4 regions of the Roseburia sp. AM16-25 genome follow, and region 1 is predicted to be linked to each of the others. Evidence: predicted binding sites of a transcription regulator. Region 1 holds the regulator's gene; each other region holds the start of a gene.
The links. Region 1 encodes Rex, which represses fermentation and respiration genes when NADH is low (regulators of the CRP and FNR family bind a similar motif). Its sites were predicted from a motif close to ATTGTTAANTANTTAACAAT; they were not measured.
Positions count from the first base shown of each region.

Region 1 (8,057 bases):
ACCACTGCCGGCTGTCGCCATACCGCTGCAGCCGCTCGCATTGATATAAGTCGTGGCATAAGGCACGGATACGATCGTAGCCGCATCCTTAAGTGCACAAATGACCTGATAATCTCTTGCAAAATCCTGTGCTATGGATAATTTATGGTCAGTCACATACATAAGCGGACTGCCCATCAGGCGTGCCATTTCACCCAGATGCGGAGTGATGACGGTCTCTGTATGCGGCTTTTTCAGCCACTGTAAATGTTCTGCCAGAATCCCCAACGCATCCGCATCCACCACCATCGGCACTGCAGCATTTTCTAAAGTCGTGCGGACCAGGTTCTCCGCCAGATTAGACTTTCCAAGCCCCGGTCCTATGGCTATGGCATCCGCCCAAGCAAGTTCTTCCAACAACTGCTTTTCATTCCATTTATCATAGGTAACAAGAATGGCTTCCGGGAATCGTGTCAAAATGATGTCACGATTGCATCTTGGTGTATAGACCTTGACCATGCCGGCACCACTCGTCAGAGCACTTTTCGATGCAAGATAAGCCGCGCCTGCCATATCCTCACTGCCTGCGATCACAAGCACCTTTCCCCGGCTTCCCTTGTGATCATCCGAGCTTGCCTGCGGTAGTTGTTTTAGATCTTCTTTTTCCAGACTCTTACAAGGAAGAACCTGATCTGCCAGACTGCATGATTCGATTCCGATTGCAGATACGATCAATTCACCACAGTATTTTTTCCCCGGATAAAGCATCTGTCCGACCTTGGCAAAAGCAAAGGTTATGGTCGCATCCGCCAAAAATGCCTGCCCCATGATCTGTCCGTCATCCGCAGATACACCGGATGGTATATCCACCGCCAGCCGGTAGGCATCCATGGCATTGACCTCTTGCAAAAGTGCAGGATAGTCACCGCCCAATTCTCTGGAAAGTCCGATACCAAACAGGGCATCCACAATCACCTGGGCGTCTGCAAGTGTATCCGTAGAACTAGACAAGTCCATGCCATACTGCCGACAGATCTTTTGCTGCGCCATGTTTTCCGGCGAAGCCTTGGAAAAATCGCCCACCAGGCATACCGACACCTGACCCCCCTCTAAGTATAAAAGCCTTGCAATGGCGAGTCCATCCCCACCATTGTTGCCACTTCCACATAGTATGACGATCTTCTTTTGCCACAAATCTCTTTCATGCAAAAATGAAACAACCGATAACGCGGCTCTCTCCATCAGCACCATGGAAGGCAGACCATAATGCTCGATCGTGCGGCTATCGCATTGTTTCATTTCGCGACTGTTTAAAATATATTTCATACGTCTCCTTTTTGTACATCTTTTGATAACTGTTTGTCCTGGGTCGTATCACCGGACGGGCGATCCTCTCCTGTGATCAGATCCACATCATCATTTTGCACATCAAAAAGATTGATGATATCTTTTCCAAATATATCATGCATATATGCATAGATTTCTTTATTGTTGATCTCCCGATTCTGTTTGCGGATGATGTTCTTTTTTAATTCTACCCGGACCTTTTTGATCCATTCCGCAATCTCCTCGGCTTCTTTGCAATTGGTGCGCAGACGATCATAACAAAAGGTCATGGTCTCCATCATCAGCGCGTCATTGCAGGTCTGTATCTCCTTTGGGATCTCCAAAAGGGCATCCTCGTTGGCTGCGATCTTTTCCTTGACTTCCTCGATCAGCCGTTTGTTCTCGTCCATCTGCCGGCTGTGCGTCTCCTTGTCCTCCTCTGCGTCCATATGCTCTACGATATTCTGCATAAGGGATGACTTGACCTTCTTTAAATCCTTTAACTCCTGCGTCAGGCGTCCCTGCCGCTCCAAGATCTCCTTCAACTGGCTTTCCAGTTCCTGCACCTCTTTGGGCTTGCCATCTAAGGCAAAAAGCCGGTGCCATTTCTGGTCCAAGACCAGAATGGGTATTTTTGTTTTCGCCAGTGCTTCTGTAAACGCCTGTCGTTCCATACGCTCACCTTCTTTTGAAAACTATTTTTTGTGGTTGGCAATATTGTAAGAAAGCTGCATCAGACTATCGGACAGATGCACATTCTCTACGACCATATCCTCCACATCATCCAGATCGACATGGGCAAAATTCCAGATGGCATGTACGCCCAGGGAAGATAACTGTGCCGCGGTCGCTTCTGCATTCTGCTTTGGCAGGGTCAGTGCCGCAATATCCACACGTGTTGTCTTTACAAATTCTGGTAATTCCTCCAACATACGGATTGGGATATCTCTTACCTCTTTCCCCTTCAATGCCGGATTGACATCAAACAGACCGACGATCTTGAAACCTAATTTTTCAAACTTAACATAATTGGCGATTGCCTGCCCCAAGTTACCGATACCGATCACGATCACATTGTGTGTCTCATTCAATCCTAAGATCTTGCCGATTTCATCATATAAGTACTGAACATTATAGCCATAGCCCTGCTGACCGAAACCACCAAAATTGTTGAGATCCTGCCGGATCTGGGATGCCGTCACATGCATACAACTGCTGAGTTCGTTGGACGAAATGCGCTCCACTCCTGCATCAAGCAATTCTCCTAAATATCTGTAATATCTTGGCATACGACGAATGACTGCCTGGGATATTTCCTTTTCCACGTTAAATTCCCCCTACTTCCACTGTCAATGATGACATATATATCATATTTATATAAAAATTATAAATATTTTAAATATATATGTCAAATTTTTAACAGAATCCGCCTATCCTATGCGAAATCATTTGTCAGTGTCTCCGACAATTCTTCCCAACTTTCATAGAGGGCATCCAATTCTTCCTGTAACTTTTCCTGTTTTTGTGATAATTCATTAAGCTTTGCCGAATTTGTCGCCACATCGTCCTTGGCAAATTCTTCCTCGATCTGACGCAGGTCTTCTTCGCAGGCGGCAATGCGGTCTTCCACCTCTGCCAGACGATTTTCTACCTTGCGCTTTTCGCTCTGGATCTTCTTTTGCTGCTTCCAATCCGTCTTTCCTTCAGATTGTCCGGAAATCGATTCTGTATCACCACGCTTTGCGTCTTGTACTGCTTTTTCCTGTGCCATACGCTCTGTTTTCTTTTGGATGAAATAATCATAATTACCCAGATATACGCTGAACTGATGGTTTTCAAGTTCTAAAATCTTGTCTGCAGTCTGGTTGACAAAATAACGGTCATGTGACACATAAAGCACCGTTCCCTCATAGGCATTGATGGCATTTTCCAGGATCTCCTTGGACTCCATATCCAAATGGTTAGTCGGCTCATCTAAGATCAAAAAGTTGGCACCGGACAACATGAGTTTGGCAAGGGAGATACGTCCACGCTCTCCACCGCTCAGATCGCCGATCCTCTTGTAGCAGTCATCCCCTAAAAACATGAATGCCGCAAGCACATTGCGAATCTTTGTATTGTTTAAGTTTGGATAGGCATCGCTCATTTCTTCAAAGAGTGTTTTGTCATCATCCAAAACCTGTTGTTCCTGATCGTAATAACCAATCGTAACATTTGCGCCGAGCCGGAAAGAGCCGGAATCTGCGGTCACAATCTCATTGATGATCTTAAGCAATGTTGTCTTTCCTGTACCGTTATCACCAAGGATGGCAACGTGCTCACCTCTTTGCAAAAGGAAATCTACGTTAGAAAAGAGCGGCATGCCATCATAGGATTTTGAAAGTCCGATCAGTTCCAGTACATCATTGCCGCTTGTCACATCTGGTTGCAAGGACAATTTCATATGTTCCTGCGCATCGATCGGTTTTTCCATAACATCCATTTTATCGAGGGCTTTCTGACGGCTCTCTGCACGTTTGATGGATTTTTCACGGTTAAACTGTTTTAACTTATCAATGACTTCCTGCTGATGGGCAATGGATGCCTGCTGTTTTTCATATTCACGCATCATGGTCTTACGGATCTCTTCTTTTTGCATGGCAAAGGCAGAATAATTCCCTTTGTAAACATGTGCAGTATGCATGCTGATATCAATAACCTTTGTAACGATACGATCCAGAAAATAACGATCATGTGCTACAATAACAACGGTTCCCTTATAATTCATAAGGAAGTTCTCTAACCACTCAATAGAATTCAGATCCAAATGGTTGATCGGCTCATCTAAAAGCAGGATGTCCGGTTTCAAAACAAGGAGTCTTCCGAGAGATACACGGGTTTTTTGTCCACCGGAAAGCATATCCATCGTCTTTGAAAAATCCTCTTCGGAAAAACCAAGTCCACGAAGCACGCCCTGTACTTCCGATTCATACGCATAACCGTTCATATGATCAAAAACATCATGCATCTCATGATAGCGGACAAGCAGTGCATCTAAGGCATCATCTGTCAGTTTTGTCATCTGTTCTTCCATTTTTTGCAGGTTTTTCTGCATTTCCAAAATATCTGTACGCGAAGAATAGACGGTCTGATAGACCGTCTCATTTCCTTCCATATTCTGATACTGCGCCAGATAACCGATGGTGGTATCCTTGGCAAAAACAACCGTTCCTGCATCGGTATCCAACTCACCCGTTATCATCTTTAGCAGTGTTGATTTTCCTGCACCATTATTTCCGACAATGGCTACCTTGTCTCCTTCATTGATCTGAAAAGAGACATTCTTTATGATGTCATCACTTCCGAAAGATTTCGAAAGATTCTGGCAGGATAAAATCATGGCTTCCTCCTATAACATGCCCTCAAGCCTTGTTCTGATGGCTTTGATAAATTCCTCACTATTCAAAACGACTGGATTTGGAATACTTGTGATCAGAGCAAGATCTTTTGTCATCTTTCCATCCTCAATCGTCTTGATGCATGCCTGTTCCAATTTGTCTGCAAAATCGCAAAGTTCCGGTGTGCCATCCAACTCACCGCGTTTTCTCAGTGCGCCTGTCCATGCAAAGATCGTAGCAACAGAGTTCGTGGATGTCTCCTCTCCCTTTAAGTGCTTGTAATAATGTCTCTGTACGGTTCCATGAGCCGCCTCATACTCATAGACGCCCTGTGGAGATACCAGAACAGAGGTCATCATGGCAAGAGATCCAAAAGCAGACGATACCATGTCACTCATGACATCGCCATCGTAGTTCTTACAAGCCCAGATATAACCGCCCTCAGACTTCATCACACGAGCTACGGCATCATCGATCAGGGTATAGAAATAAGTAATGCCTGCCTCGGCAAACTTATCCTTATAAGACTCCTCATAAATCTCCTGAAAAATATCCTTAAAGGTATGATCGTATTTCTTAGAGATGGTATCCTTGGTCGCAAACCAAAGATCCTGCTTTGTATCTAAGGCATAGTTAAAGCAAGCCTTTGCAAAACTTTCGATAGAATCATTCAGGTTATGCTGTCCCTGAACAACACCGGTGCCGGTAAAGTTATGTACCACTTCTCTCGTCTCACTGCCGTCTTCAGCCGTATAAACAAGTTCTACTTTTCCCGGTCCCGGAACAATCATCTCTGTATTTTTGTAGACATCTCCATATGCATGACGCGCGATCGTGATCGGTTTCTTCCAATTCTTTACGCAAGGCTCAATTCCTTTTACGATGATCGGTGCGCGGAATACCGTTCCGTCCAAGATGGCACGGATGGTTCCGTTTGGACTCTTCCACATCTCTTTCAGATCATATTCACGCATACGCGCTGCGTTTGGCGTGATTGTGGCACATTTTACAGCAACGCCGTATTTCTTTGTTGCCTCTGCTGAATCGATTGTCACCTGATCATTTGTCTCATTACGATATTCAAGACCGAGATCATAGTATTCTGTCTTTAAATCTATAAACGGCAGTAACAATTCATCCTTGATCATCTTCCAAAGGATCCTTGTCATCTCATCACCATCCATCTCAACCAGTGGTGTCTTCATCATAATCTTGCTCATGTCATTTGCCTCCTTAGCATTTTCACTATTGTACTTTAGTATAGCAAAACTTTTTACTGTGGTAAAGTCACGAATATTCCATGTCGGTAAGCGTGGGGGCTTACCCCCACTGTTTGCTTGAAAATTCTGGTAAAACTGGATGCATTCTCGTATCCACACTCCATTGCGATTCTTTCCACGGGCAGTGTGGTATCCCGCAAAAGCATCTTTGCTCGTTCCATCTTCATATCGCGAATCACATCTTTAAAATTTTTCCCTGTTGCATTCTGCACAATGCGGATCAACTGGCGTCTGCTATAATGAAACCTATCCTCCAGTTCTTCCAGAGTCACACTGCGATAATTCTCACTAATATACCAAAAAATCTTAGCATATTCCTTTTTCCAGTTGGCTTTACAGTCCTGTGGAAAAACCAGATTCTGTTCATAATAGCGAAGCAAGTGCACAAAAATCGCATTCATGATAGTCTCACACATCTCACTGTGGTATTTTTCCTTGCATTTCTGTTCCTCCCAAAGATGATCAAACAAACGTGCAACCGTCATATCCGGCTTATCCTTTTCTGCTGTATGAAAAAGAATATAACTTATCTCTTCCTCTCCACGGAAAATCCGTTGAAAAAAAGAATATAGTAAAGGATTGCCGGAAAATACCCGAAAGAAAATCTCTAAAAAGGTCCGCTTGCGGATCGCTGATGTCATCGTCCTGCCATCGAGATCTCGCACGCCTTCTCCATGCTCAATATCCGGCGGCACGATCAGCACATCCCCCTCAACGAGTTCTAGTTTCTCCTGACGGAAAAAGCACTGACTTTCTCCCTCCATAACATAAATAATATCGAAATAATTATTCTTATGCCAGTGTGGAAGCATGCCCGGCTGCAAAAAGGCAGATGAAATACTGCTATCATTTTGTAAAAAAATTTCTTCCTGCTGTACACGGAAGATCTCCTGCAGACGCTTTTGCGCATCCTGATCAGGTTCACTTTGTACTTCCAGAAACAATTGTGCCAAGGGTGTCCTATAACTTTGTGGCAATTCGCTGACTGTTTCAAATGCCTGCCAGCGATATTCCCTGGCATTCTCCTCTTTCAGACATTGGGCTGTCCGTATCATGCAGGCAATATAGTCATCGTTCTCCAAAATCTCGCAATCCCCGGAACATAGACTGCGAAAGATCCTCCCATACTCCTTTTGCATTTCCTCTTTCTGTCTCATATAGTCGTCCCTGCTTTCAGGTTCTTTTTTCCCCTCGTCAAATGCATTCATGTTTTCTACCTCTGTTGATATACATGTCACTTTCTGCATATTTTTCTGTCATTTTATCCTATTCCATTTTTTCTTTTTCTGCAATATGCTTTAGGTAGAATTTATTTATTCAAGGAGGTTTTTATGTACACAGAAAACACAAGCATAGGAGAACTCTTAGAGTTGCCCCAGGTCATGGCACTTCTGGAAAAAGCCGCACCACAGATGGTTAGCGGTCCTGCCAAGGGCTACCTGACACCCCTTACACTGGCACAGTTAAAAGTCGCACAACCGGAATCTGCACAACTTGCCGATGCCATACTCGCGCTGGCAAATGGAGCGGACGTGGATCTGACGCCTTTGGATCCAAGTAAGAAGAAGCCCATCCTAAAGGGAGGTTCAACCGTGGCACAATATGACATTGATGATGTCGATGGCAAGATGTATATGCTCAATCATGCCTTTTCCGGTTGTTTCATACTTTCCTTTTCCAAACCGATAGATGAACATATCAAAGGTCAGGTCACTTACGATGGAATTCCTGTCAAATACATTCTTTCCACCATGTCTATTGCGGGCGGTATGCAGTTAATGGGCGTCTATGTTCGCGACATCTGCACCCAATACGGCACAGACTATACCTTCCACTTTGAAGGATTTACTGATACCGACGGTAATGTTATGGATCCACAGGATTATATCATTTCCACGGTTGCTAAAAATCTGCCGGATCCTGCCTACGCTACCCACGAAGCCATCGCGCAAAAGGCTGCTGAGGAAGGCATGGTTCTCTTAAAGAATGATAATGGACTGCTTCCCCTTGTCAAAGATACTAAACTCGCCGTGATCGGTGAGGAAAATTTCCGTGACGGTGCTGTCGGTGCCGGAAAGATCAATCCGCGCTACCA
Region 1 covers NZ_QUCW01000002.1:624,181-632,237, forward strand. Annotated here, with positions in the region: gene DW183_RS06950 (NAD(P)H-hydrate dehydratase) at 1-1,305, opposite strand, end outside; gene DW183_RS06955 (hypothetical protein) at 1,302-1,979, opposite strand; gene DW183_RS06960 (redox-sensing transcriptional repressor Rex) at 2,001-2,630, opposite strand; gene DW183_RS06965 (ABC transporter ATP-binding protein) at 2,741-4,684, opposite strand; gene DW183_RS06970 (NADP-dependent isocitrate dehydrogenase) at 4,694-5,902, opposite strand; gene DW183_RS06975 (AraC family transcriptional regulator) at 5,956-7,170, opposite strand; gene DW183_RS06980 (glycoside hydrolase family 3 protein) at 7,294-8,057, shown strand, end outside.

Region 2 (8,057 bases), 290 kb from region 1:
AGCGGATCACAAACCCAATGAATTGTCCGGTGGACAGAACCAGCGTGTGGCAATCGCACGTGCTATGGCAAATGATCCCCATATACTTTTAGCAGATGAACCGACGGGAGCGCTGGATTCCAAGACCGGACATCTGGTCATGGATATTTTCCATCGTCTGCATGAGGAACAGGATAAGACGATCGTGCTCATCACCCACAGTCAGGAACTGGCACATGAAACAGAGCGGATGATTACGATTTCAGATGGCCGCATTATCGCAGATAAGGAACTGGGAGGTGAGATGGAATGAATATAACAGAAAGTATACGTCTTTCCTTTGAAAGTTTGAAATCCAACAAACTGCGTTCCTTTTTGACTATGCTGGGTATCATTATTGGCATCAGTGCCGTGATTACGATTACAACGATCGGAAACTCTTTGCAAAAAACGATTGCGTCAACGATGCGCGAACTTGGTGGTACGAATCTGATCTATGCATATGTCAGTGCGATCACGCCGGAATTTGAAACGGATGCAGAGTGGGAAGCCTGGCAATATCCGGAAATGACGAAAGATGAGCAGTTGACATATGAAAGATTGTCAGAGTTTCAGACGGACTTTGCTGATAGGGTAGAGGCTGTGGTTGTGGAGGAAATGCTGATTTCTGCTGCCAGCAGTACAGGGGATAAGAGCAGTGCGAAAGTATCCGTCAACGGAGTGACACCGGGCTATCTTTCATCCTCCAAGTTGACTTTGATTGCCGGACGTGATATCAGTGACGCGGATAATAAACAGGCAAAAGCAACTGCTCTTGTATCAGATCTCTATGTCAAGTATGCCTGGGGCGGACAGAATCCCATCGGCAGACAGATCTTGGTGCAGTCCGATGAGGATGGTACGGTACAGAAGTTCTACGTTGTTGGCGTTTATCATTATGATGCCAGAAAGCAGGGCAGTGGAATCGATACCAAGACACCGGAAAAGGATACGGTCACGCCTATTTTAGTCCCTTATACCTATGCAGCCCAGACAAATCAGGCGAATGGTATGGAGAATGATCTGCAATCTTTTAATATCATGGCAAAAGATGGTGTAGATGCAACAGCCTTGTCACAGGATATCGCAACTTATTTCGACCAGAAGTATTTCAGCGCCAATGGTACCTTTGAACTGCAATGCTACGACATGGCATCGGAACTGGGACAGATCGATCAGGTCTTAAATGTACTGACGATCGCCATTTCTGTTATCGCTGCCATATCCCTTATCGTTGGCGGTGTCGGTGTTATGAATATCATGCTGGTCAGCGTGGTGGAAAGAACCAGAGAGATCGGTATCCGAAAGGCGCTGGGCGCCAAGAATAAGAGCATCCGCAGACAGTTTATGACGGAAGCGGTCGTGATCTGCCTTATGGGCGGTGTCATTGGTATCGTGATCGGTATTTTAAACGGATTTCTTTTGTCGCAGGTGGCAGGTATGCTGGTATCTTCTTACGAGCAGGAATTGGGCAGCATGCTGCATGTGACGGTCAGTCCATCGATCACAGCCATTATCATATCGGTTGTATTCTCTATGCTGATCGGTGTAGTCTTTGGCTATTATCCGGCAAAGAGGGCAGCAAACATGTCGCCGATCGATGCACTCAGATACGAATAAATTTCACAGTGGGGACACTCCTTATGGCAAAAGGAACGTCCCTCATATAAAAAAGGATGTAAGCATTTCGCTTACATCCTTTTTGCTGTATTTGATCGGTTAAAGAAATTATAACTGAGGACCTGCAGAAACAAGTGCCTTACCAGCATCGTTACCTTCGTATTTAGCAAAGTTCTTGTTAAATCTTGTAGCAAGGTCTTTTGCCTTTTCTTCCCATTCAGAAGCATCAGCGTATGTGTCTCTAGGATCTAAGATCGCTGGATCAACACCCGGAAGTTCTGTAGGTACTTCAAAGTTGAAGTAAGGAATTGTCTTTGTAGGAGCATCCTTGATGTCACCGTTTAAGATAGCATCGATGATACCACGAGTATCCTTGATAGAGATTCTCTTGCCTGTGCCGTTCCATCCTGTATTTACAAGATAAGCCTTAGCGCCGCTCTTTTCCATCTTCTTAACAAGTTCTTCTGCATACTTGGTTGGGTGTAACTCCAAGAAAGCCTGTCCGAAGCAAGCTGAGAATGTAGGAGTAGGCTCTGTGATACCACGCTCTGTACCGGCAAGTTTTGCAGTAAATCCTGATAAGAAGTAGTACTGTGTCTGCTCCGGAGTCAGGATAGATACTGGAGGAAGTACGCCAAATGCATCTGCTGACAGGAAGATAACATTCTTTGCTGCAGGAGCAGAAGAGATAGGACGTACAATGTTCTCAATGTGGTTGATCGGATAAGAAACACGAGTGTTCTCTGTAACGCTCTTGTCTGCGAAATCGATCTTTCCATCCGCATCCAGTGTTACGTTCTCAAGAAGAGCGTTACGCTTGATCGCATTGTAGATGTCCGGCTCAGATTCCTTGTCGAGGTTGATAACTTTTGCATAGCATCCGCCTTCAAAGTTGAATACACCGTTGTCATCCCAACCGTGCTCATCATCACCGATCAAAAGACGCTTAGGATCGGTAGAAAGTGTTGTCTTACCTGTTCCGGAAAGACCGAAGAAGATAGCAGTGTTTTCACCATTTAAGTCGGTGTTTGCTGAGCAATGCATAGAAGCCATGCCCTTAAGTGGAAGATAGTAGTTCATCATAGAGAACATACCCTTCTTCATTTCTCCGCCGTACCATGTGTTGATGATAACCTGCTCACGGCTTGTGATGTTGAAGGCTACACATGTCTCAGAGTTGAGTCCTAATTCTTCGTAGTTTGTAACCTTAGCCTTAGAAGCGTTGTAAACAACGAAATCAGGCTCGAAGTTTTCTAATTCTTCAGCGGTTGGCTTGATGAACATATTTGTAACAAAGTGAGCCTGCCAAGCAACCTCAACGATGAAACGGATAGCCATACGGGTGTCCTTGTTGGCACCGCAGAATGCATCTACAACAAATAATCTCTTGTTGCAAAGTTCCTTCTTAGCGATATCTTTAACAGCTTCCCATGTCTTTTCATCCATTGGATGGTTGTCGTTCTTGTACTCATCGCTTGTCCACCATACAGTGTCCTTAGAGTTCTCATCAACAACGATATATTTGTCTTTAGGAGAACGTCCGGTGTAAACACCTGTCATTACGTTTACAGCGCCAAGTTCGCTGACCTGACCCTTTTCGTAACCTTCCAATTCCGGCTTGGTCTCTTCTTTGAATAATTCTTCATAAGAAGGGTTGTGAACGATTTCTGTGGTTCCGGAAATACCATACTTGCTTAAATTGATTTCTGCCATTTCTTTTAACCTCTTTTCTGTATGATTTGAAAATAGTAGATGTACTTTGTTAAAAAATAGACATTTCAAAGTACCCTCATCATATTATACAATAATCCCTCACAAAATCAAGAAAAATGCACGTAAAAAACAATCCATTTTTACGTGCAGATGCTTAAAGAGAATGGAAACCCTTTCCAAATACTTCACTGGTGCTGGAAACAGACATAAATGCCTGCAGATCCTGATCGTGGATGAAATTTCGCAGTTCCACAGCCTGGGTGCGGGAGAGGGAAGTAAAGATGATATATTTTTTTCCATTGGTATAAGCACCGACGCCTTCTGTGATGGTGGCACTGCGGTTGAGTTTAGCGGTGATGAAACTACAGATCGGCTCCTTGTCATCACAGACGATGGTAATGGATTTGCGCAGGTTGATCGTGGTGATGATGTCATCGATCATGAAGGACTTGACGGCAAGACCGACAAAAGAGTAAAGGGCGGTCTTTAGATCAAAGACAAAGCAGGCAACCAGGATCATGATGAGGTCTGTGGCAAAAAGGGCGATACCGATGTCTTTCATATTGGTATACTTTTTCAAAAGCATGGCGATCACATCCGTTCCACCGCTGGAAGCGCCGATATTAAAGAGAAGGGCAGATGCGATGGCGGGAAGGGCAATGGCAAAGATCAGATCCAGCATAGGCTCATTGGATAAGGGCTTTGTCAGAGGCATCCATTTTTCAAAAAAGACCAATAAGACGGATAAGAGCATACTGGCATAGGTCGTCTTTAGGGCAAAGGATTTTCCCAAAAAGATAAAGCCGATGACTAACAGGATGGTATTGGCGATAAAGGTAAAATTGGATGCGCTGATGGGCGTGACTTTGGCGACCACGGTAGCAAAACCTGTGATACCGCCAAAACAGAAATTGTCCGGGAATTTAAAAAAGTAAACGCCGACCGCCATGATAAAGGTACTCAGGGTGATCATGATAAGGCTTTGTATTTTGTATTTCATGGTAAATCAAGAACTCCTTTTCTATATGTAACGCTTATATTTTATACACTTTTTCATTTTTTTTCCATAGTAGATGTGATAAACTATAGAAAAAATTGCAGGATACGGGAGGTTTGGATGGAAGAGAGAAAAAACAAAAAGAAAAAGAAGAAAATGTCCTACAAAAAGCGGATCGCGATCATTGTGATCGCCCTCTTAGCAGCGATCACTCTTTTGATCGCCTATCTCTTTCTTGGCAACAGCGGAAAGGATGAAAAAACGGATGCCATGTTAGACGGCTATACGACCATTGCCTTTTTCGGCGTGGACAACCGTTCCAACGGCAATTTTGACAGCGGCAACAGCGATACGATCATGCTTTGCAACATCAATAATTATACCAAGCAGGTGGAACTGGTCTCAGTATATCGCGATACCTTGATGGATGTTGATGGCGAGGAGACCTTCCGCAAATGTAATTATGCTTTCAATCATGGCGGCATTGACAGTGCTCTTGCCATGTTAAACCGCAATCTGGATCTGAACATCACGGATTATGTAGCAGTCGATTTTATGGCGCTGGTAGCCGCGGTCGATGCGGTGGATGGCATTGATATCGAACTGACCGATGCAGAAGCGGAAGCCATGAACGGTGGCTATATCGGAGAAGTCGGAGCCATCGTGGGAAAGGACGCCAATCCGGTCTCTGCCGGAAGCCAGCATTTAGATGGTGTGCAGGCGACAGCATATTGCAGGATCCGTTCTACCGCAGGCGATGACTTTAGGCGGACGGAGCGGCAGCGTACTGTTTTGACCCAGATCATTGCCAAGGCAAAGAGCGCCAGTCCGACACAACTGGCATCTTTGATCACGGGTGTCTTCCCGGATGTCGATACCAGCATAGACATGGATCAACTCCTTTATCTTGCTAAGAATATGATGGATTACGATCTGGGCGAGACCAAGGGATTCCCATTTTCCAAGACTACAGACCGCTTTGGCGACAGCATAGGGGATGCAGTTGTTCCTTGCAGTTTAGAGTCCAATGTCGTGCTACTGCATCAGGAACTTTACGAAGACAGCGAGTATCAGGCACCGGACAGCCTCAAGAAGATCTCTGATGGTCTGATCGACTTTACCGGCTATGGGGCAGGCGACGGAGACGGATCGCGACTTTGGGATTGAAATACAGGGTAGAATGTGATAGAATAAATCGAATTTCATAGAGAAATAATTGGTGCCCTTCCAAGGATCTTTATGCTTGAGAAAGGGTTAAAAGGGAAACAGGTGTGATTCCTGTACGATCTCGTCACTGTGATTAGGGAGTGCGGCTTTTGTTTTATGCCACTGATGCCTTGCATTGGGAAGGTAAAAGCCGTGTGATGATCTTTCAGCCAGGAAACCTGCCAGTTGTTTGGTACAGGAGTCATTCCGGATCACGAGTAATTGGTCGTACTGTTTTATGTAACGCAAGCAAGTTGCATATCTTTTTGTGTGCGGATTTATTTGTTTACATAATATTTGATGATTACTCTGTTCTTAATTATTAATAGGACAGAGTTTTTCTTTTAGTGTCGCTTTTTCAGATCTGTATGCCCTGCGTCCTACCTATGGAAAAGCGATAAAAATTAGGAGGAAGACAATGAAGAAAAAAGTAGTATCACTCGTGATGGTATGTATGCTGGCCTTTGGTATGATGACTGGCTGTGGTAACAAAGATACCGCAAAGACAGACAATACCACAAGCGATCAGGAAGCAGCAGATAAGGTTGCAGATCTGATCGATGCCATTTATGTGCAGGAGAGAACAGACAAGACAGACGAGCAGTGCGAGGCTGCCAAGAAGGCATGGGATGCTTTGACAGATGCACAGAAAGAACTTGTCAGTGGTGAGAATGCAGATCCGGATTATTTTGGAAGAGATACCGGGGATGCATCTAAGGATGATCCTTTGAACCAGGATGACATCGGCGCGAATGAAATCCTCGTTGTAAGTTTTGGTACATCCTTTAACGATAGCCGTGTCGCAGACATCGGTGGTGTAGAAAAGGCGATCGCAGAGGCAAATCCGGGCTGGTCAGTAAGACGTGCCTTTACAGCACAGATCATCATCAACCATGTGCAGGCAAGAGATGGCGAAAAGATCGACAATATGGATCAGGCATTAGAGCGTGCTGTAGACAATGGCGTTAAGAACTTAGTTGTTCAGCCGACACACCTTATGCATGGTGCAGAGTATGATGAGTTAGTAGAAGCAGTAAATGAATACAAGGATAAGTTTGATTCCGTAACGGTTGCAGAGCCACTTCTTGGTGAGGTTGGAGAGGATACAGCAACTGTCAATGCTGACAAGAAGGCAGTTGCAGAAGCAATCACAGCAGAGGCTGTAAAGACGGCTGAGTATGATTCTTTAGAGGCTGCAAAGGAAGACGGCGTTGCATTTGTATTTATGGGACATGGTACTTCTCATACAGCAAAGATCTCTTATTCCCAGATGGCTTCTCAGATGGCAGACCTTGGTTATGATAATGTATTTATCGGAACCGTAGAGGGCGAGCCGGAAGAGACCGCTTGTGAAAGCGTGATCGAGGCTGTAAAGGAAGCAGGTTACAAGAAAGTTATCCTTCGCCCACTGATGGTGGTAGCCGGAGATCATGCAAATAACGATATGGCAGGGGATGATGATGATTCTTGGAAGAGCCAGTTTGAGGCTTCTAAGGCGTTTGATTCTGTAGAATGTCAGATTTCAGGACTTGGCGAAATCGAAGCAATTCAAAAGCTTTATGTACACCATACAAAGGATGCTATTGCATCTACTGGCCTTATTGTAGACCTTGCAGCAAACGCAGAAGGTACAACAAAACTTGCAGATGGTACTTATCAGGCAAAGTTTACAACAGACAGCAGTATGTTTCATGTCAATGAGGCAAACAATGATCTGGGCGAGTTGACTGTAAAAGACGGTAAGATGACCATTCATATTTCTCTTACCTCAAAGAAAATTGTAAACCTTTATGAAGGACTTGCAGCGGATGCCGAAAAAGACAGCAAGAACGTATTGCAGCCAACAAGTGATACCGTTACTTATAGCGACGGATCTACCGAAGAAGTTAATGGATTTGATGTTCCGGTACCATATCTGGACAAGGAATTTGATCTGGCACTTCTTGGAACCAAGGGTACCTGGTACGATCACAAAGTCAGCGTTGCAAGTCCACAGTAGACATTACTTGATATAAGGAAGTAAGACATCATGGAAGTACAGAGAAAACAAGGACATATAAAACAAGGACTGGCAGTCTCTCTCTTATCTGTCTTTTTACTGCTTTCCTTATGGGGATGTGGCACAAAAAAAGACGATAGCCTGGCGGATGGCACTTACAATGTGGAAGTGACATTAGAAGGCGGCACTGGACGGGCAACGGTCGTTTCCCCGACACAGATCACGGTCAAGAACGGTAAGATCACCGCAACGATCATCTGGAGCAGCAGTCATTATGACTATATGCTGGTCGGTGGAGAAAAGTATTTAAACGAGGCGGCAGACGGAGAGGGTTCGACCTTTACGATACCGGTAGACGATCTGGATCAGCCATTATCTGTTGTGGGTGATACGACGGCTATGAGCCAGCCACACGAGATTGAATATACCTTGAATTTTTCGTTAATAGACATTGAAGAATAGGAACCGTTGCAAGATGAGATTGAGATATAAAAGATGGATCAG
Region 2 covers NZ_QUCW01000002.1:329,980-338,036, forward strand. Annotated here, with positions in the region: gene DW183_RS05515 (ABC transporter ATP-binding protein) at 1-292, shown strand, start outside; gene DW183_RS05520 (ABC transporter permease) at 289-1,638, shown strand; gene pckA (phosphoenolpyruvate carboxykinase (ATP)) at 1,747-3,351, opposite strand; gene DW183_RS05530 (YitT family protein) at 3,506-4,351, opposite strand; gene DW183_RS05535 (LCP family protein) at 4,469-5,515, shown strand; cobalamin riboswitch at 5,549-5,755, shown strand; partial or broken gene DW183_RS05540 (sirohydrochlorin cobaltochelatase) at 5,973-7,139, shown strand; gene DW183_RS05545 (hypothetical protein) at 7,584-8,015, shown strand; gene DW183_RS05550 (ABC transporter substrate-binding protein) at 8,029-8,057, shown strand, end outside.
Region 2: a site for Rex is predicted at 3,397-3,416, ahead of pckA (phosphoenolpyruvate carboxykinase (ATP)). Genes of this name have one in related genera too.

Region 3 (8,057 bases), 110 kb from region 1:
ACCAAGAACGATACCGTAAAGGATCTTGCCGTTTGGTGTGATCGGTGAAGTCACGTAGTCGGTTGCCATAAAGAAGGCACCAAGCATAAGTCCACCACCACATAACTGTGCAACCAGATAGTTCATATCAAATCCATGTCCACCAAAGATCAATACAAAGATGGCGAAAGTAATGATATAAGATCCCGGAATACGAAGATCGATAACCCCGAATAAGATCAGGATGATCGCACCGATCAAAAGTGCGATAACAGATGTCTCACCGATGGTTCCGGCTGTCGTACCAAGAAGCATTGACATGGTATCTACGCTCTCACCAGCCTTTAAAGCAGCAAGTGGTGTTGCACCTGTCACGCCGTCATAAGTAAAACTTGTCATAGATCCGGTAAAGGAGATCAAAAGGAAACATCTTGCTCCCAGTGCCGGGTTCATGAAGTTCTGTCCCAGTCCTCCAAATAACATCTTGACGATAACAATAGCAAATACACCGCCAAGGACTGCCTGCCACCATGGTAATGTTGGTGGTAAGTTGAGTGCTAACAGAAGTCCTGTAACAACTGCACTCAGATCATTGATTGTGCTCTTTTTATGTACGATCTTCTCGTAGATCCATTCAGAAGCCACACAGGATGCGATAGTCACAAGGATCAATACCAGTGCATGCAATCCAAAATTGCAGATACCGAAGATAGATGCCGGAAGCAAAGAGATCACTACCAATGCCATGATCTTCTGGGTATCCATTTTATCTCTAACGTGTGGCGAAGATGTAACGTTTAATAAATCACTCACAAGATTCACCCCTTCCTAATTTTTCTTTCTCTTTTCAGCAAGAACAAACTTTTTCATTGTCTTGACTGACTGTGCCAAAGGTCTGCGTGCCGGGCATACATAACTGCAACTGCCACATTCTACACACTCAAGACCATACCATTCTTCAAATTTATCCATCTGCTTGTGCTCAGAGTAATCAGCAAGTCTGGATGGAACCAATGCCTCAGGACAAGCCTCCACACAACGTCCACAGTTGATGCAGGCGGTTGTCTCATACTTAGAAGCCTCATCCTCTGTCATACAAAGCAGGGCTGACGTTGTCTTTGTTGTAGGAACATCTACGCCAAATAAAGCAAATCCCATCATAGGACCACCGGCGATCATCTTTTTCGCTGGTGCTACCAGTCCGCCTGCTGCCTCTAACAACTGGCTGTAACTTGTACCAATGCTGATATAGAAGTTTCTCGGCTCACATACCGCATCACCGGTAACTGTGAAAATACGGTTGGTCAGCGGACGACCAAAACGTACTGCATTATAAATAGCGACCATGGTCTCTACGTTATCAACGATACAGCCTGCGTCTGCCGGCAACATCTTGGAGTTGATGCTTCTGCCTGTGGTAGCAAAGATCAACTGACGCTCACCACCCTGTGGATACTTTGTCTGCAACGGACAAACTTCCATACGGGCCTCTCCTGCAACCAGTGCCTGTAACTTTTCGATACAATCCGGCTTGTTGTCCTCGACACCAAAGATACCCTTGGCATGTGGGAACAACTGCAAGATAATCTTCATACCTTCGACCAACTTTTCCGGTTCCTCGATCATTCTACGATAATCGGATGTCAAATATGGTTCACACTCTGCGCAGTTTGCAATAATATACTCGATTTTGTCCGGCTCCTTCGGAGACAACTTGACATGGGTTGGGAAACCTGCACCACCCATACCGACAACGCCGGCTTCCTTGATCTTTCCAATGATCTCTTCATTAGAAAGTTTGGTCACATCTTCTGTCTCTTCGTAGGTAACCTCATTGAACTCACCGTCACTCTCGATAATAATGGAATTGACCATATCACCAACAGTTACACGTCTAGGCTCGATCGCCTTGACCGTTCCTGAAACAGATGAGTAGATTGGAGATGACACAAAGCCACCTGCCTCTGCGATCTTCTGTCCTTTTAATACAGCATCGCCAACAGCAACGATAGGTGTTGCTGGAGCACCAATATGCTGAGATAAAGGAAAGACTAAGTCTCCTTCCGGCAGCAATTCTTTAATCGGCTTGGACTTGGATAAGTCTTTGCCATCCTTAGGATGAACGCCGCCCTTAAATGTCTTTAGGCCCATGAACTGTACCCCTCTTTCTTTCGATACTTATGTGATTACACACTTTGAATACATTATATCACTTTTGTAAACAAATCAAGACATACAGACGCATCTTTTTGTATCTTTTTGAGTACCTTTTCCATATGTGTTATACTATGGAATATACAGGCTTTGTCTGTTAAATTTTTAACCAAAAGGAGGCTCTCATGCTTACATTTACGGACACCTATACTTATACGCCCCGCTATCAAGAACTGGACTTTTGGCAGGAAGATCAACTCCTGTTTGACATCGAGACCACCGGTCTTTCTGCAAAATATAACACCATATATCTGATCGGCTGTGCCTATCACAAGGGCAGGAAGATTACCTTACTGCAATACCTTGCCGAGACACCCGCCGAGGAATCTGAGGTCTTAGAAGCCTTTTTGGAACTGTGTAAAGATTTTCAAGGTCTTCTTTCCTTTAACGGCATCCGTTTTGATGAAAGATTTATCCTTGACCGCTGTCAGAAACTGCAAATTCCTACCGACGCTCTGCCCGATCAGCATTTTGACATCTATAAGGCATGCCGCGGCATGAAATCCATCTTAAATCTGCCATCCTACCGGCAAAAAACCATCGAATCCTTCCTTGGTATCCACCGGGAGGACAAATACTCCGGCGGCGAGTTGATCTCTGTCTACCAGTCCTACTGCAATGAGCCGGATGATGAGGCTCTGACACTTTTGAAACTACATAACTACGAAGATGTGGCTGGCATGGTCGAGATCCTGCCCATCCTATCCTATGCCCACTTAAAGGACATGCAGATAAGGATTACAGATCTCTCCCTGTCCTCCTATACCGATTATCAGGGCATACAAAATCAGGAACTCACTTTTACCGCTTCCACTTCTTTTCGTCTGCCCGCACCCCTACGTCTGCACACGGATGATTATTACATCATCTTAGAAGACGATAGCATCAAAGGCACGATTTCACTTTATCACGAGAAAATGTATCATTTCCTGCCGGATGTAAAGTCCTATGTCTACCTGCCGGAAGAAGACATGGTCATCCCCAAAGAACTGGCATCCCATATTGCCAAAGAAAAAAAGCAGAAAGCCACCCCAGCGACATGTTACATTGCCAAAGTCGACACCTATCTCATGGTGCCGGATGCTTTAGAATGCAGTGATGACATCTATTTCTTTGCCAGAGCATACAAGGATAAGAAATCTTTCATCCCTTACCAGAAATCCTATGTGGATGAGACTTTCATCGCCCGCTACATTTTCTGTCTCCTAAATTGAGTATTCTTAATACAAAAAGATCCTAACCTCCCAAAGGAAGTTAGGATCCTTATTTTATTCCTGACTTTTTTCGTAGTAGAAAGAATATCTACGCTTATAGCCCATGCCCCTGTAATCTGTCACCTGCTCTGTACTGCCGATAAAGAGGATACCGCCATCTTTGAGAGATTTTGCGAATTTCTCGTAAACCTCATTCTTGGCTTCTTCTGTAAAGTAGATCAATACATTGCGGCACACGATCATGTGGCAGTCTCTCGGATACGGATCAGATAATAAGTTGTGTTCTCTGAAATCCACGCACTTCTTGATCTGTTCCGAGATCTGGTATGAATTTCCTACCTTGGTAAAATATTTACGTTTGAACTCATCCGGCACATTGGCAATACTCTTTTCGGAATACAGACCAACCTTGGCTGTCGCGATCACCTGCTTGTCAATATCCGTTGCCGTGATCTTGATCTTGCTCAGATCTAAATGCTTGGATAAAGCCATGACCAGCGAATACGGCTCATCGCCTGTAGAACAGGCTGCTGACCAGATATGCAAATTGGTCCCGAATTTCTTAATGAGTTCCGGTACAAATTCCCGCACCAGTAAATCCCATTGTTCCGGATTACGATAAAACTCTGACACATTGATCGTCAGGAAGTTGACAAACTCCTCAAAGACGACCGGATCTGACTTCAATAACTTGACATAAGCATCATAAGATGCGCATTTGCGCTTTCGCACCAGAGAATCGATACGTCTGCGCATCTGCTTTTCTTTATAGGAACTGAGGTCGATCTTTGTCAGCGAATATACCGCTTTCTTGAAAGATTCATAATCATCCATACTTATATGTCCCCAAGTGGAAAAGAATTATTCTTCTGTCTCTTCCATTTCATTTGCTACTGCATCGATGTCAACGTCAGCGAACTCCGCATCATCAGCAGCCTTGTCTTCTTCCGGTGTTGCAAGAAGTGCTTTCATGCTCAGGCTGATCTTCTTGTCTTCCTCACGGAACTCTACGATCTTTGCTTCTACTTCCTGTCCTACAGAAAGAACATCTGAAGGCTTGTCGATGTGTTCCTTTGCGATCTGTGATACATGAAGAAGTGCATCTACACCAGGAGCAAGTTCAACGAATGCACCGAAGTCTGTCATTCTTGCAACCTTACCAGTTACAATTGTTCCTACTGCAAAACGCTCAGAAGCATCCTTCCATGGGTTCTCATCATCAAACTTCATAGAAAGTGCGATCTTCTTGTCGTTGATATCCTTGATGAATACCTTGACCTGATCTCCTACATGGAATACCTTCTTAGGGTTCTCAACTCTGCCCCAAGACATCTCAGAGATATGTAAAAGTCCGTCTGCTCCACCGAGATCGATGAATGCGCCGAAATCTGTCACGTTCTTGACAGTACCTTCTACAACATCACCAACATGGATTCTTGCGAATAATTCTTCTGCAAGTTTTTCTTTTTCAGCAACCAATAACTGTTTTCTATCACCGATAATACGTCTTCTTCTAGGATTAAACTCTGTAATAACGAATGAGATTTCCTGACCATTGTACTTGTTCAGATCCTTCTCGTAGGTGTCTGATACAAGGCTGGCTGGGATAAAGATCTTTGCTTCGTCGATAACAACGCTAAGACCACCGTTTAATACCTGTGCCACCTTAGCGGTAAGTACTTCATGATTCTCAAATGCTTCTTCCAGACGCTTGTTGCCCTTTTCAGCAGCAAGTCTCTTGTAAGAAAGTGCAACCTGTCCTTCGCCATCGTTTACCTTGATGACCATAGCGTCGATCTTGTCACCAACAGATACAAGCTGTGTCAGGTCAACGTTTGATTCGTTTGTGTATTCGCTACGATGGATGATTCCGTCTGATTTGTATCCAATGTCTACAGCGATCTCATCAGGCTTAACATTGATAACGGTACCTTCAACTACCTCTCCATTTCTTATTGTTTTAAATGATTCTTCTAACATTTGTTCAAAACTCATTTCTGACATATCTTTTGAACCTCCTCAATAATTTTGTTTGGGGTAGAAGCCCCTGCGGTAATACCTACGTTGCTAATGGATTGAAGTACCGACAAATCGAGATCTTCTTTTGTCTGTATATAGTAAGTATCTTGGCATTCTTTTTTGCATATTTCAAATAACTTCTGTGTGTTGGAACTGTGCTTGCCGCCGATCACGATCATGGCATCTACATCTCTTGCGATCATAGCCGCCTCGCTCTGGCGCTCCTCAGTAGCATTACAGATAGTATTCAAAACAAGTATATCATACCCTTTTTTTCGGATAATTTCAACTAATTCTTGAAATTTATTGTAGTTAAATGTCGTTTGTGAGACAATACAGATTTTTTCTCCAGCCAAAGCCAGATCCTCAAGATCCTGCGGCGTAGAAATAACGGCATAAGAATCGTTTGGCATCCAGCCGACGATCCCCTGTACTTCCGGGTGGCTCTCGCTTCCGACGATCAGGACGAAATAGCCTTCTTCGGCATATTTTGCCACATATCTGTGGATCTTTTGCACAAAGGGACAGGTGGCATCTACAATGGTAAAGCCTGCATTTTCCAAGTCTTCCTTGACCTTGCGTCCCACGCCGTGAGACCGGATGATGACTGTCCCCGGTTCCAGCCCATGCAGATCTTCATCCTCCGCAATGACCCGAACACCTTTTTCGGCAAGTTCCTTTACCACTTCTTCATTGTGGATGATAGGACCATAGGTATAGATAGGTCTTTCTTTTGCATCCTCGATCTGCTCATAGACCATATCCACAGCCCTTTTTACACCAAAGCAAAAACCTGCACTCTTTGCCAATGTCACCTTCATGCCATACGCTCCTTTGCAAGGTCTGTGATCTTTGCTACCACTTCCTCGATCGTCATATCCGATGAATCTACCAGAATGGCATCCTCTGCCTGTGCAAGCGGGGAAATCTCGCGATGCATATCCCGGTAATCGCGGTCTTCGATATCCTTCATGATCTCGGTCAGATCACAGGTCTGTCCCTTTTCCTGCAATTCCTGATAACGTCTCTTTGCCCTTGTCTCAACACTTGCGGTCAGATATATCTTAAGCGGTGCATCCGGCAGGACACAGGTGCCGATATCCCTGCCATCCATGATGACATCCTCACGCGCCGCCAAATCCTGTTGCAAAGACAAAAGTTTTTGACGCACACAAGGATAAACGCTTGTTACGGATGCCATATTGCCGACTTCTTCCTTACGGATCTCTGTAGATACATCTTCGCCGCACAAAAGGACCATCTGGTTGCCATCCACATAGCGCAGTGCCACGTCGATCCGGTCGCAGACTGCAGCAACCGCACTTTCTTCTTTTTCATTGACACCGTGGCGCAAAATGTAGAGTGCCATAGCACGGTACATTGCCCCGGTATCGACATAGATAAATCCCAATTCTTTTGCCACTCTCTTTGCGATCGTGCTTTTTCCGGCACCTGCCGGTCCGTCAATTGCAATATTCATACTCATAATCTTTCCACCTTTATTTTATACTGATCCCAGCCAAATATCCCGTTGACCAGGCAATTTGTAAATTGTAACCTCCGGTCAGTGCATCAAGATCCAGCAGTTCTCCGACCAGATATAGATCCTTGATCCGCTTGGATTCCATGGTTGCCGGATCGATATCCTTGACCGAAACACCGCCCTGGGTAATGATGGCTTCCTTAAAGCCCCGCGTACCGGTGATGGTAAAAGGAAATGCCTTAAAAAGTCCGACCAGACGCCTGCGCTCCTCTTTTGTGATTGCATTGACCGGTTTGTCCATGGATATCTGACTCAATTCTATCATAACCGGTATCATTTTTGCAGGTAGTAATTGCTGGAAAACTGCCTTGATATGCTGATTTGGACGTTCCGAAAATTCACGCAGCAAGCGTTCATTCAAAACTTCCTCGGAAAGCGCCGGTTTCAGATCGATATAAGCCTGGTATTCTCTCGGGAAATGCCGGCTCAATACAGAACTGGCAGATAAGACCAGAGGTCCGCTCACACCAAAATGCGTAAAAAGCATCTCACCAAAAGAATCATAAATAACTCTTTTTTCATCCTTGATCTTTAGGGAAACATTTTTTAAGGAAAGTCCCTGCATCCGCAGGATGTATTCTTCTTTCGTCGTCAGCGGCACCAGTGCCGGTCTCGGTGTGACGATTTTGTGCCCACTATTTTTTGCCATAGTATGACCATCGCCGGTCGATCCTGTCGTCGGATAAGACAGTCCGCCGGTCGCAAGGATCAGGCTGTCTGCCATGATCTTATCCCCATCTGTCAAAAGAACACCAGTCGCCTTATCATCCTCTATAAGAAGTTCACGCACCTGGGTATGCAAACGGATGCGCACGTCCTGTTCCTTCATGGCACGCTCCAGCGCACGGATGACATCAGATGCATGATCCGATACCGGAAAGGCACGGTTGCCCCTTTCTATTTTATAGGGCATGCCCTGATTTTCAAAGAAATCCATGACCGCATCATTGGAAAAGGTATAAAAGGCACTGTACAAAAACTTGGGATTGGAAACCACTGCCTGCATGATCTCTTCTAATGGCGAGGCATTGGTAAAATTGCATCTGCCCTTTCCCGTAATGTAGATCTTTTTGCCTAATTTTTCATTC
Region 3 covers NZ_QUCW01000002.1:513,651-521,707, reverse strand. Annotated here, with positions in the region: gene DW183_RS06410 (RnfABCDGE type electron transport complex subunit D) at 1-792, opposite strand, end outside; gene rsxC (electron transport complex subunit RsxC) at 808-2,130, opposite strand; gene DW183_RS06400 (ribonuclease H-like domain-containing protein) at 2,319-3,407, shown strand; gene DW183_RS06395 (CheR family methyltransferase) at 3,462-4,241, opposite strand; gene rpsA (30S ribosomal protein S1) at 4,269-5,411, opposite strand; gene ispH (4-hydroxy-3-methylbut-2-enyl diphosphate reductase) at 5,399-6,247, opposite strand; gene cmk ((d)CMP kinase) at 6,244-6,912, opposite strand; gene DW183_RS06375 (NAD(P)/FAD-dependent oxidoreductase) at 6,926-8,057, opposite strand, start outside.
Region 3: a site for Rex is predicted at 2,287-2,306, ahead of rsxC (electron transport complex subunit RsxC). Genes of this name have one in related genera too.

Region 4 (8,057 bases), on a different contig from region 1:
AACTACAGCGGTGCCATCGTGATCGTGGCAGCCGTTTCCTATGCCGTGCAGTTGTATATGGAGTTTTCCGGCTGTATGGATATCGTGATCGGAAGCGGACAGATGTTTGGTGTGAGACTGCCGGATAATTTCAACCAGCCCTTTGCCTCCAAGAGCGCGGCAGAGTTTTGGCGCAGGTGGCATATGACACTGGGCGTATGGTTTAAGACCTATGTCTTTTATCCGGTATCTGTTTCACCATTCATGCGAAAATGGAATAAATTTGGAAAAAAACATGTGGGAAAATATATGACAAAACTGGTGGGGTCTGCCATCGCTCTTTTCCCGGTCTGGCTTTTTAACGGACTTTGGCACGGACCGCAATGGAACTATATCTTTTATGGTATGTATTATTTTGTCATCCTCTTGCTGGAAGTGGCATGTGAACCGCTCAAGGAGAAGTTTTATGCTAAGACCGGTACAAGCGAGACAACCGGCTGGTGGAATGTCCTGCGGATTGCAAAGACCTGGATCATTATTTTTACCGGAGAACTTTTCTTCCGTGCCAATACGCTGACGGCGGGCTTTTCCATGTTTGCAAGCATTTTCCGGGGATTTGCACCGGAAAGGCTCTGGGACGGAACCCTGCTTCGCATGGGACTGGACCTGGCAGATTATAGCATTATCATTGCCGGCTGTATCGTAGTCGGTATTGTGGGACATTTGCGGGAAAAGAAAAAATTGAGTCTGGATCAGATCGCTGGCATGCGTCTGCCGGCTCGCTGGGGACTTTATTACGCGCTTATTTTTGCCGTGATCCTATTCGGCGCATATGGCGTGGGTTATCAACAGGTGGATTTGATTTATGCTGGATTTTAAAGAAAAAATGAAAATAAAAAAATATAGAAACAGCCTATTTTTTGTCATACTGGCACTGCTGATCATCGGCAGTTCTGCCGGGTTGTCCTATTTGTCCATGCAGGACGATCATCTGCTCCAGAGCCGCAATAAGAGCATGATCCGTATTCAAAAACAGAGGGAGGACTCACTGGATGCCCTCGTGGTCGGAGACAGTTTGAGTTACAGTGCTATCTCTCCTATGAAAATGTGGGAAGAGAAGGGCATTGCATCCTATGTCTGTGGACAATCCGGGCAAAAGCTACAGGAGACCTATTCCATGCTGGAGATCGCCTTTAAGACCCAGCATCCCAAGGTAGTAGTCATGGAGACAGGACCTCTCTTTCGTGTGCGCGGTAAGAGCGAGGAGATCAAGTCAACGCTTTCCGAGATGGGCAACCGCTATTTTCCGATCTTTCGCTATCATGATGTCTGGAAGACCCTGCTCTTTGGCAAAAAGTATGCAGAACAGGATTTTGAGGGCTATCTGGTGCGCGGAACAAAGATCCCTTATGCCCATGGCGATACTTATATGAGCGAGGCAAAGACGCTGGAGGAGATCAAACCAAGCATTGATCTGTATATGCAAAAGATCATTGCACTGTGCGAGCAAAATGATGCCAAACTTTTGTTGGTAAGCGCGCCATCACCGCACAACTATAATACGGCACGCTGTAATGCGATCGCGGCATATGCAAGGGAAAATGATATTGCCTATCTCAATCTCAATGATACGGCAAATCCGGTCGGGATTGACTGGTCAAAGGACTGTCTGGATAAGGGAGATCATCTGAATGCATCCGGCGCAGAGCGGGTCAGCATCTATCTGGCTGCCTATCTCAAGGAAAACTATGATCTGCCGGATCACAGAGGAGAGGAGGCTTATGCGTCCTATACACAAATGGAAAAACAGTACGATCGGATCGTGAATGAGAAAATAAAAGAGATCCGTGAGTAAGGAAGAAAAAGACAGGGAGTTCCCCCTTGTCTTTTTTTGTATTTTTGGCTAAGATACAGAGTATAGAGATATAGAAAAGAGCAGGAGGTTTTTCATATGAAAGTAACAATTTCAGATGCTATTCGATACATCGGTGTGGATGATACCACCATCGATCTGTTTGAAAGTCAGTATGTTGTGCCGGAGGGCGTTTCCTACAATTCCTATCTGATTCTGGATGAGAAGGTCGCGCTTATGGATACAGTGGATGCCAGAGGTGCCGAGGCATGGGAAAAGAATCTCATGGATACTTTGGCAGGACGCAAGGTAGATTATCTGGTGATCTCCCACTTGGAACCGGATCATGCCGGAAGCATTGGCAGACTGGTGGAATTGTTTCCGGAAGTGACGCTGGTGGGCAATGCTAAGACTTTTGCCATGCTGCCACAGTTTTTCCCGGATGGTGTGATGGAGTGCGAAAAATTAACGGTCAAAGAGGGCGATACCTTATCTTTGGGCAGCCATACACTGACCTTTGTCATGGCACCCATGGTACACTGGCCGGAAGTTATGGTTTCCTATGAGTCCAGTGAAAAAGTCTTATTCTCTGCGGACGGTTTTGGCAAGTTTGGCGCCCTGTCTTTGACAGAAGATGCGGACTGGGCTTGCGAAGCGCGCAGATATTACTTTAATATCGTAGGAAAATACGGCAATCCGGTGCAGGCACTTTTAAAGAAGGCGGCAGGACTTGATATTGCCACGATCTGTCCTTTGCATGGTCCTGTTTTAAAAGAAAATCTGGGTTATTACATCGGACTTTATGATACCTGGAGCAAGTATGAACCGGAAAGCAAGGGCGTTTTGGTGGCATATGCATCCATCCATGGAAACACGAAAAAGGCGGCAGAAGCGCTGGGGCAGATGCTTCGGGAAAAAGGCGTAGAAAAGGTGGTTGTCAGTGATCTTGCCAGAGAGGATATGGCAGAAGTCATCGAGGATGCTTTCCGCTATGACCGTATGGTACTTTGCGCAGCATCTTATGATGGCGGCGTATTCCCATGCATGCAGGACTTCTTACATCATTTGCAGTCCAAGGCATATCAGAAGCGCACGATCGGCATGGTAGAAAATGGTTCCTGGGCGCCATGCGCAGCCAAGGCAATGCGTGAGATCGTGGATACTTTCAAGGATGTGACTGTGGTAGAACCGCTTGTGACGATCCGCTCTACCATGAAGGACTCTGATCGTAAGACCATGGAGGCTTTGGCGACCGCAATCGCAGAGGCATAGACTTTGGGTGAAAATGAAAGAGAGAGATTATTTATTTGATAATTACAAGGCATTTCTGATCGTACTGGTGGTTGTTGGACATTTTATTGAAGTGGCATCGGATGACAATGTGGTGATGGAAACGACAAAGTGGATCATCTTTTCCTTTCACATGCCTGCTTTTGTATTTATCTCAGGGTATTTCTCGAAAAAAACACAGGGCATCTACAAGTTGTTACAACAACTTGTGGTGCCTTATCTTGTGTTCGAGATTCTTTACTACATACTTTATACTTACATTCTGAATAGGGACACGGAACTGGCGTTTTTATATCCAAAATTTTCTCTATGGTATCTGCTTGCCATGTTTATGTGGAAGATGATTACACCGCTGTTTCGTCGACTGCCGGGTTATCTTTGGATTGCATTTGTGCTGGGACTTTTCGTAGGGGCATCATCCTTGGATGATAACTATCTGACTTTGCCGCGTATGTTTACCTTTTATCCCTTTTTCCTATTGGGGATGGACTTAGATCGGAACAGGATTGACCTACTTCGTGCGCGCATCCGTCGTATGTGGGCATTTGGTATATTTTTAACCATCAATGCATTTTTGGCATGGGTTGCAGTAAGTGATCGTATTTCTATCAAAATTTTTTATGGCAGGTACGACTACGAATATCTGGGATTGTCTGTGCCCATGGGGATCGCACTTCGCGCAGCCTGCTATCTGATTTCCTATATTATGATCTATGTTGTTGCTATCATGATTCCGGGAGCGAAAAACAGTCTTTCTGCCCTGGGGCAAAAGACCATGGCGATCTATCTGTTTCATGGATTGATTTTTGCAGTCTTCCGGCGCGGAGAAATCTGGTATCAGAGTTTGGGGGAGATTGTGGAGGATGCTATTTTGGTGGAGGCATCCATCGGAACCATCTGGCTTCTCTGCCAACGGCCATTCGTAGCATTTACGGATTGGGTAACGCATATCCCGATGCCGTTGCTGCAAAAAATCGCTAACTTCGGGTTTATAGGTCGTTTGGAAAAATTACGTGGTGTAGGGCAACAAAAATTGTAAGGAAAACAGGAGTCTTGTCTTGCTATGAACCAAATCCTAGTATAAAATAGGAAAAGATGTTAAAAACACCGTCAAACATTGCGGTGATCAAGATAGCACAGATAAGGAGGAGACTATGGAACAAAATACGATTTGTGTGCAGGGAGGTTACACACCGGGCAACGGCGAACCACGTCAGATCCCGATCATTCAGAGTACAACCTTTAAATACGATACGAGTGAGGATATGGGAAAATTATTCGACCTCGAGGCAGAAGGCTATTTTTACACGAGATTGCAGAATCCGACCAATGACTATGTGGCAGCAAAGATTGCCCAGTTGGAGGGCGGTACAGCGGCAATGCTTACCAGCAGCGGACAGGCAGCCAATTTCTTTGCCCTCTTTAATATCTGCGGAGCAGGGGATCACATTGTATCTTCGACCAGTATCTATGGCGGAACTTACAATCTGATCTCGGTGACGATGAAGCGCATGGGAATTGACGTGACCTTTGTAGACCCGGATGCATCGGAAGAAGAACTCATGGCAGCTTTTCAGCCAAACACCAAGGCAATGTTTGGTGAGACGATCGCCAACCCGGCACTGACGGTTCTGGATATTGAGAAGTTTGCGCGGGTTGCTCATGCAAATGGGGTACCGCTGATCGTGGACAATACTTTTGCAACACCGATCAACTGCCGTCCGTTTGCATGGGGTGCAGACATTGTGACCCATTCTACGACCAAGTATATGGACGGACATGGCGCCGGTGTTGGTGGCGCCATTGTTGACAGTGGCAACTTTGACTGGATGAAGTATGCGGATAAGTATCCGGGACTTTGCACGCCGGATGAGAGTTATCACGGTGTGACCTATGTGGAGCGTTTTGGTAATGGAGGTGCATTTATCACCAAGTGTACGACACAACTGATGCGTGATCTGGGATCGATCCAGAGCCCGCAGAATGCCTTTATCTTAAATCTGGGCTTGGAGAGTCTGCATGTGCGTATGGCAAAACATTGTGAAAATGGACAGGCTGTGGCAGAATTCTTGGAAAATCATCCAAAGGTTGCCTATGTCAATTACTGCGGGCTTCCGGGGGATAAGTATCATGCGCTGGCAGAAAAGTACCTGCCAAACGGCTCCTGCGGTGTTGTCTCCTTTGGTCTGGTCGGCGGAAGGGATGCGGCAAGCACCTTTATGAAGCATTTAAAGATCGCAGCCATTGAGACCCATGTGGCAGATGCCAGAACCTGTTGCCTTAATCCTGCATCCAGCACACATCGTCAGATGAATGATGAGCAGTTGAAAGAGGCAGGTGTTCCTGCAGAACTGATCCGTATCAGTTGCGGTATCGAAGACAAGCGTGATCTGATCGCAGATCTGGCACAGGCACTGGAAGCCATCTGATGACAAGAATTCCTATCGGTTTATAGGAAAATGCGAGACCCCAAAAAATCAGGGCTGGGGCATTATTCCTCAAGGCGAAAAACAGTGAGGACTTGTACGCAAATAAGAACACAATCGGCGCATTTGAATGGGAGAAATTCTGTTGAAATGTGCCGATTTTTACGTTACCATAAATGTAGATATACACGTCTCTTTTGGACTTTGTTTTGTCAAAAAATTAACAAAGCAGGGGCTTTGGTGAGTGGGGTGTGTGATAAATTTATGAGGAGGAGAATAAATGCAAGATTACAAGGTCATCGAAGTAAAGCGCAGTATCTTTGAGGACAATGATGCAGATGCTGCCAGACTTCGTGATGAATTGAAAGAGCAAAAGACTTTTCTTTTGAACCTGATGTCTTCACCGGGAGCAGGCAAGACGACCACACTTCGTCAGACTATTTCCCGTTTGAAGGATGAAATGCGCATCGGTGTCATGGAAGCAGATATTGATTCTGATGTTGACGCAGCAACCATCGCAGAGACAGGTGCAAGAGCCATCCAGATCCATACCGGTGGTATGTGTCATCTGGACGCAGACATGACCAGACAGGGCATCCATGAATTTGGTACCGATGATCTGGATCTGGTCGTTTTGGAAAATGTCGGCAATCTGGTCTGCCCGGCAGAGTTTGATACCGGTAGTGTCAAGAATGCTATGATCTTATCGGTTCCTGAGGGGGACGATAAGCCTTTGAAGTACCCGCTTATGTTTTCTATCTGTGATGTGGTACTGATCAACAAGTGCGATACACTTAGCGTATTTGATGATTTTTCAAAGGAAGCAGTAGAGGAGCGTATAAAGAAATTAAATCCAAATGCTCAGGTGATCTTTGTTTCCGCAAAGACCGGAGAGGGATTTGATGCCTGGTGTGACTGGCTTCGCAAGGAAGTAGCAGACTGGCAAAATAATTAATAAGCATAAGAAGAGAAATGTGGAGGAAAGTATGGAAAGAAGTAAGGACGAAAAGTATCTGATGACACCGTATTCATTGGATGAGGATCGTAACAAAAAGGATCCGAGAGCGGGATATTGTATCGAAGAGTTAAAGAATAAGCCGTTCCGTGAGCCACTTGCAAAGTTTGCAAAGGCTGTTACCGACCGTGCAAAGGTACAACTTGGCAAGGAAGATATCACAGCAGAAAGCCCGGAGTACTGGGGACTTTACAATCTTGTTACAGATGAGCAGTGCGAGATCGGTATCAAGATGGAGAAGCGTCATCCAAGAACACTTGCTGATATGAAGGCTCTTTGCCCGGAATATTCTGAGGAAGAACTCTTGAAGCAGTTGGAAGAAATGTCTTATAACGGTGTGATCGAGTGGAATTATGAGAATCCACAGCATGAGAAGCAGTGGGTACTTCCTATGTATGTACCGGGTTCTGCTGAGTTCGGCAACATGAATGCAGACCTTTTGGAGAGACATCCGGAAGTAGGACCATTCTTCGAGCGTATGAGCCGTATCCCATTGGAGGGGCTGACCCAGATGGTACCACAAGGCGGCGCAGGCGTTGGTATGCACGTTATCCCGGTAGAGGATGCTATCAGCATGGAGAACAATTCTTCTTCATTGGAGCATATCTCCTACTGGCTGGACAAGTACGAAGGAAAATATGCAGCCAGCCCATGTTCTTGTAGAAAGTCCCGCAAGACTTTTGAAGAAGGCTGTGCGGATGATCCGGAAGGCTGGTGTATCGCAATCGGCGATATGGCTGACTACGTTGTTGAGACAAACAAGGGTGGCCGCTATATCACCAAAGAAGAAGTATTAGAGATCTTAAAGAAGGCTGAGGACAATGGTTTTGTTCATCAGATCACCAATATCGACGGCGAGGAAAAGATCTTTGCTATCTGTAACTGTAATGTCAATGTATGTTATGCACTGCGTACATCACAGTTATTTAACACACCGAATATGTCACGTTCTGCTTATGTAGCACATGTTGTAAAGGATAACTGTGTTGCCTGCGGACGTTGTGTTGAGGTTTGCCCTGCCGGTGCCGCAACCTTAGGACAGAAACTCTGCAAGAAGGACGGATCTGAGGTCGTATATCCTAAGATGCCACTCCCAACCGAGCAGAAGTGGTCTCCGGATATGTGGACAGAGGATTACCGCAATATCAACCGTATCAATACACACAAGACCGGTACTGCTCCATGTAAGACAGCATGTCCTGCACACATTCCGGTACAGGGTTATTTGAAGATGGCTGCACAGGGCAGATACGAAGAAGCCTTGGCTCTGATCAAGAAGTACAATCCACTTCCGGCAGTCTGCGGACATGTATGTAACAGACGTTGCGAGGATGCATGTACTCGTGCAACGATCGATGAGGCGATCGCTATCGATGAAGTAAAGAAATTTATCGCAATGCAGGATCTCAAGGCAGACAAGCATTATGTACCAAAGAAGGTCATTCCAAAGATCCAGGGTGGCTTCGACGAAAAGGTAGCCATCATTGGTGCAGGT
Region 4 covers NZ_QUCW01000001.1:154,243-162,299, reverse strand. Annotated here, with positions in the region: gene DW183_RS00765 (MBOAT family O-acyltransferase) at 1-858, shown strand, start outside; gene DW183_RS00760 (SGNH/GDSL hydrolase family protein) at 845-1,834, shown strand; gene DW183_RS00755 (FprA family A-type flavoprotein) at 1,931-3,103, shown strand; gene DW183_RS00750 (acyltransferase family protein) at 3,117-4,160, shown strand; gene DW183_RS00745 (O-acetylhomoserine aminocarboxypropyltransferase/cysteine synthase family protein) at 4,276-5,550, shown strand; gene hypB (hydrogenase nickel incorporation protein HypB) at 5,828-6,502, shown strand; gene DW183_RS00735 (FAD-dependent oxidoreductase) at 6,534-8,057, shown strand, end outside.
Region 4: a site for Rex is predicted at 5,756-5,775, ahead of hypB (hydrogenase nickel incorporation protein HypB). Genes of this name have one in related genera too.